Regions from separate parts of the Paenibacillus sp. MMS20-IR301 genome, predicted to be linked through region 2. Evidence: predicted binding sites of a transcription regulator. Region 2 holds the regulator's gene; the other holds the start of a gene.
What was found. Region 2 encodes LexA, which represses DNA repair genes until DNA is damaged. Its sites were predicted from a motif close to CGAACATATGTTCG; they were not measured.

Region 1 (3,142 bases), 3.7 Mb from region 2:
TGCTATCGTCGGCGTTGGCGGCTTCGGTGTCGGCCGTTGCCGTTGGTCGTCGGTGTCGGCGTCGGTGCTTCGTTGGGTGTCTTCCGTTGGTGTCGCTGTCGGCTTCGGTGTCGCCGTTGGTGTCGCTGTCGGCTTCGGTGTCGCTGTTGGCTTGGTGTCGCCGTTGGTGTTGCCGTTGGTGTTCGGCTTCGGTGTCGCCGTTGGTGTTGCTGTCGGCTTCGGCGTTGATGTAGGTTTGACTGTCGGTGTCGGTTTTGGTGTACACTTCGGTGTCGCCGTTGGCTTCGGCGTTGCCGTTGGTGTCGCTGTCGGCTTCGGTGTCGCCGTTGGTGTTGCTGTCGGCTTCGGTGTCGCTGTCGGCTTCGGTGTCGCCGTTGGTGTAGCTGTCGGCTTTGGTGTCGCCGTTGGGGTTGCTGTTGGCTTCGGCGTTGCCGTTGGTGTAGTTGTCGGCTTCGGTGTCGCCGTTGGTGTAGCTGTCGGCTTCGGTGTCGCTGTTGGTGTTGCCGTCGGCTTCGGCGTCGGTGTGCACTTTGGAGTTGCCGTCGGTTTCGTTGTTGGACGTATTGTCAGTGTGACAAAGTCATTAGCAGCCTGCTCATTCGAGGATTGCGCAGCTGTATAATCTTCACTCCGCGATATATCGCTGCCAACTGCAATATTCCGCTCATTCAGATCCAGTGTTTGCTTGAAATCCCTAAAGATCAAAGCGTTCACTCCGCCTGCAGCCTCTAACGCGGGTATAGGGACAAATGGCTTGTTTGAAGCCGCTTCTGCATCCCAGCCCCAGCTGAAGGCGCTGCTCACTGTCAAAACGCCCGTCAACAGAAAGACGGCCGTCTTACTCACTCTTTTTCTCAATAATCTACACCTCCTATTCAGCTATTCTATGAAACTGTCGCCATGCTATAACAACAAAAAGACCGCCACGAAGGGTTAACTTCACGGTGGCCGGACGACCATAGCCTGTGCTAAAGCGGCATTAGATTCCTGACTTTGCGTCCCGCTCTTTCGAATCGGTTTGCGTTTATACATGATCATATGAAATTAATTTGAGCTTATGTACAAACAAGACAAATTCTATTCTTCCACTACTTCAGAACCAATTTCAGTGTATGCGCTCGGCCAGATCATGTCAATATATTTCCAATTAATTATCCATCCTCAGATTAATTTAAACTCCACGAAAAACCCTTATTTTTCAAGGTTTTTTTCATTATCATTCTACAAACCCTTTGCAAAGAAAGTCGCTTTTTCGAATGTTTTAGCGAGATTCAATTTAATTATTAAGATCATACGTTCTCATAATGGGTTATATCATCATAGTAAAATAGTCCTGTTTCAATTAATAAAAAAGAAACGGCTTCTCTCCCCCTTAGGACAGTAACCGTTCCCTTCAATGGCCCCCCGGAGTCGCGTTGTCCCGAAGTTAATCTGCCTCTGCAAAAACTGTCGCCAAGGCCCTTCCCCGCAGCAGCCTTTAATCGACATTTCCAGAGCATTTATAGATAAAGCTGCACGCAGATCGCAGCAGCTTAGAGCAATTGAATCCAGCCGATCATTGAGACCCAGAGTGGAATGCTAAACAGCAGACCGAATACTAAACCACGGCGGAGATTTCCTTCATGACTCATCGCCATTCTCCTTCAATTCAAATTTATTTAAAATATTTATTATTTGATTTTAATATAAATCATATCGTCTGATTTTATTGTGAATTATGTCACATTATCGCTATGTATTTTATAAATACCATTGATTATTTTAAGGACTCCGGGTTAATATACGAATATACGTTCCCTTTGGAGGTGATTTATTCATGCAGAGAGCAGAGGCCCGGGACTATCTGCTGGTGAAATTATATATACTGATTCCGTTCATTGTAACCGCCTTTGAACATGATTCTTCTATAATATCCTTAGAGCTGCGCACCCCCGCACCTTACCTGGAAGCCCTTCATTCAGCGCTCAATGCCGCCAGTGCCGATCTGCGGGCTATACGGGCCGAGATGCGGACTCGCGGGCTTAGAATCTATGAACAGAACTGGCTGGCGGCCGGCGCCGAGGTCAGATTTATCTGCAGAGGCTACCATGAACGGATACTGCTGCTGGATGACGTGATTTCTGTTGAGGCCACTATGCAAATGCGCAGATACCTGGGTCTGGATACAGCCGCAGGCCCTCTTGTCCCGCTAGCAAAAAAATAGGTCCCGCCGTAAACGGCAAGACCTTAAGTACCATATTACACCGGGGGATGTCTGGTAACCTCAATATACATCCTCTACCTGAAAAGAAGCTGATAGCCGGATAAAAATTTGCTTAAATTCCGGGAAACTCCCAGAACCCCAGCCGCCCCTTGGCGGAAACCGGCTCAGCCAGCAGACTTATCTCTTCAAGCTTCCAGGCAAACCGCCCTTCCGCATAATCACCAAATACATACTCGTTCCCGCCGGGCCAGCCCTGCATGGCCAAATCGGATGTAACCTCGCAGCAATCCGCCAGACGGCCGGTGGCAAGGATCTTTCCTGCCGGCAGGTTGTCCGCCGTATAGCCGTGCCGGGCAAGGACGGACAGATACGGCTCACTCCTGCATATCTCCTTATCCACCTGTATTCCTGCGTGGATAGCCAGCTCCCCTCTGTAGGCGGTACGCCAGGAACGGGTTTCGATTTGCTTTTCTCCGAGCGCGATTAAGGTTGCCCACGGCTGGCGGATCGTCAGACATTTCATACGCGCCTTACCTCCTGTTATGTACAAACAAAAAGCGCAGTTCCCGTGCCGGGAAGTCGCGCTGTGTATAACTTCTTAGCTGTATTTTATATTATACATCCTATACCAATTTGTAAAATTTCCAGAGTTATTTCATGGGATACCCCTTACACAAGCTGCTGTACATGCCGAGCAGCCGATTTGCGTACAGATCCGGTGACAGATTCATTTCGACATGCTCCTGCCCATTCCTCCGCATGTATTCTCTTCTGCCATCCTTACGCATTAACGCCAGCGCCGTTCCCACAGCCTGCTCCACCTGTCCCCGCTGATAGATCCTCCCGGTGCGGCCGTCGATCACAAGCCGGCGTATACCATCGGAATCTGTAGTCAGCACAGGGCAGCGGCATAACATCGCTTCAGCTACAGCATAACCA
Region 2 (3,142 bases):
GTTACCGGCATTCGTTCTCCCACTCCCTATGCTGTTTCTCTAACTACTCGTGCACTACTTCGATGTTATTGTTCTTACCGAACTGCTCGAGGCGTTCAGCCATCGAAGCGGTATCATAACGGTTAATCAGCTTGGAGAAAATCCATTGTTTGCGTTTGGCTTTATGCTTAATGGTAACTACACTGCGCGATACGATAATCTTCTCAATATCTGCCGCTGTGAGCCAGCGCTCACGGTTGTATTTAATAGTAGAGAGACGGGCACGTTCTACCTTAAGGAACGGACGGCGGAAGAAGAGCAGTGCGGCGAGCAGGAAGTATAATACTACTCCAAGCCAGTTGGCGAGAATTCCGCTTCCCTTAGTTTCGTCGATCGAGCCTACCACCCAGAACATAATACCCAGTGCCAGCAGCACTACAGGGAATACAATATTCCGGCCTTTAAAAATATCAATGCTCTTTGCCGCTGCCTTAGAATTCGAAGAATAAATAGAATCCTTCCCCTGCTTCTTCCGCTGCTGATTAACTTGCCTGGTGTTGCGTTGAACCATTCTTTCCCAAGAACGGGCCATGTCAGTTCCCCCTAGTCATCCTGTATTATCTATGAAAAGGCAGCAGACTTAAAGTTAATGTCCGTTGTTGCCTTCTTCATGCCTCGGATCATCCACAATTTCAATGGTATCGAGCTGTGCCCGGAAATTCTTCCGGATATTGCCCAGATAAATCTCACGGAGCTTGGCACGTTCTGCCAGTTCCTCCTCATTCAGGCCGCTTTCCTTCTGTTTGCGTGCTAATTCGTTAATACGGGCGACCAATTCATCAATATTCAATACTTTCCCCTCCCCTTTAAATTCATTCTAACTTTGCCATGAGAAAAAGAGCTTGTCAAGGTCTACTCCCTGAAAGCTCTCTGAGTCTATTAACTGTATGATCTAATCTGTTAATACACAGGCACAGTCAGTATATCTCCGGCCTTAATTCTGCTGTTCTCCAGCCCGTTATTCTTCATTATTCCTTCTATATATACAGCAGTCTTCATATCATCAGGCTTGTTCTCCAGAGCAATGCTCCATAACGTATCTCCGCGCTCAACCACAACCCGCTTCTCCTGATTCAATGAGCTGACAGAACCTGCGAATACATTCCCGACAACAGTAAATCCGGAGACTACAAGCATTAGAACAAGAGCAATCTTAATGAAGCTGATCCGGCGGAATAACAAAGCAAGTCCTGTAAGCTGTTTAAGCATCCGATCTCTAAGCTGGGACACTTGATTATAAATAGATGGATTCCCGGGAGCAGACACCTTGATATCCTCGTTGTAGATGCTGTTATATGTACTGTATTTTAACATGATCATCATCCTCCAAACACTTGTTCTTACTTTCGAAAATAATATAACACGAACATGTGTTTTGATCAATAGTTTTTTCGAACAATTGTTCCCTTTTATTTTTACTGGGTTCACAAGATTTTTAGAACTTATGTTTGTACGAACGGCAGTTCTATGTTATAATTTTCCCAAACATAGTATATGGGGTTGATTCCGATGTCAAAGATTTCGAGTCGCCAGCTGGCGATCCTGGAATTTATACGTAACGAAGTCCGCAGCAAGGGTTATCCTCCGTCCGTCCGGGAAATTGGCGAGGCTGTCGGCCTGGCTTCCAGTTCTACAGTACACGGTCACCTGGACCGTCTGGAGAAGAAGGGTCTGATCCGGCGCGACCCTACGAAACCGCGTGCTATTGAATTGCTCGGCCAGGAAGATTCAGAGAATGTCCATCAATTCGTCCAGACCGTTACCCGCGTCCCTGTAGTGGGCAAGGTTACTGCCGGTATTCCCATTACAGCTACGGAGAATATTGAAGATTACTTCCCGCTGCCTACCCACTACGTAGGAGATAACAAGGTATTCATGCTCTCTGTCCTCGGGGACAGCATGGTCGATGCCGGAATTATGGATGGCGATTATGTTATTGTCCGCCAGCAGCAGACTGCTGATAACGGCGATATCGTTGTTGCTATGACCGAAGAGGATGAGGCTACTGTTAAGACCTTCTACAAAGAACGTGATCATATCCGCCTGCAGCCGGAGAATCCGGCGTACGAGCCTCTCCGCCTTAACCGCGTAACCATTCTGGGCAGAGTTATCGGATTATTCCGCGATATTCATTAATACTCCCCATTAACGAACAGGCTGCTCCGCTTTAAGCGAAGCAGCCTGTTGTCTGTCTCAGGATAAGTGCCCAAAAACACTAGTGGGATCATATGTTCCTATTGGTGTTTTTGGGCACTTTTTCCGATGAACTAGTTAAGCCTTCCGCACATATCCTGATTACAAAGGAGTGCTGAATGCAATGCCCAATTACCGGATTATTGTTGATCTTTCACAGCGTATGTTATACCTGCTTGACAATGACACTGTGACCAGAGGTTTCCCGGTCGGAATCGGCAGAATGCTGACACTTTCACCGGTCGGGGAGTATACGATTATTAACAAGCAGCCTAATCCCGGCGGACCCTTCGGTGCATTCTGGATGGGTCTGTCCAAGCCGCATTACGGAATTCACGGTACCAATGATCCGGCATCAATCGGCCATATGGTCTCACATGGCTGTATCCGCATGTATAATGAAGATGTAGTCGCCCTGGCAGCGATCATCCCAATCGGTACCCGTGTAACCATCAGAGAGTAGCCTCGCAGCTTCCTAAGAACGCTGAACCCCTGTGACTTCTTACATCCTCACAGGGGTTCTTGTTCGTATTCTACTGAATCTACTGAAGGGTCTGGCCATAACCCAGCTCGTCCAGAATATCCTCCGCAAGCTTCCATTGCCCGGCTGGGGACACTTTCATTTTTTTGGCATACAGCACTGCGCTTTTAGTCACCTTCTCAATCAGCCGGCGCCCTTGTTCCTTAGTAATGGACACTTCAACACCGGATCGGCCCACGACCTCCGACAAACAGAAGAAGGCGATCCGCATCGCATAATTCTCCCTGCTGAGGAAATAGAACAAATGAGGCACATTTTTCAGCAGCCGGTCCACCCAATTGGTGATTTCGCGCACCTGATAGACTTCTCTGCGGTCATTCTCATATCCGGTAAAAATCAAAACAACACGGCTCTGCAGCCGTTTTTTCT

Region 1: a site for LexA is predicted at 1,784-1,797, ahead of LOS79_RS22530 (YhjD family protein). Genes of this name have one in related genera too.

What each region holds. Positions count from the first base shown of each region.
Region 1 is NZ_CP135275.1:5,279,956-5,283,097, forward strand. Features, by position in the region: gene LOS79_RS22525 (hypothetical protein) at 167-622, shown strand; cyclic di-GMP riboswitch class I at 941-1,033, opposite strand; gene LOS79_RS22530 (YhjD family protein) at 1,817-2,203, shown strand; gene LOS79_RS22535 (ASCH domain-containing protein) at 2,316-2,726, opposite strand; gene LOS79_RS22540 (glycosyltransferase family 4 protein) at 2,854-3,142, opposite strand, start outside.
Region 2 is NZ_CP135275.1:1,544,357-1,547,498, reverse strand. Features, by position in the region: gene LOS79_RS06840 (HAD family hydrolase) at 1-11, opposite strand, end outside; gene LOS79_RS06835 (hypothetical protein) at 44-571, opposite strand; gene LOS79_RS06830 (DUF896 domain-containing protein) at 626-829, opposite strand; gene LOS79_RS06825 (cell division suppressor protein YneA) at 940-1,353, opposite strand; gene lexA (transcriptional repressor LexA) at 1,549-2,175, shown strand; gene LOS79_RS06815 (L,D-transpeptidase) at 2,357-2,695, shown strand; gene LOS79_RS06810 (hypothetical protein) at 2,775-3,142, opposite strand, start outside.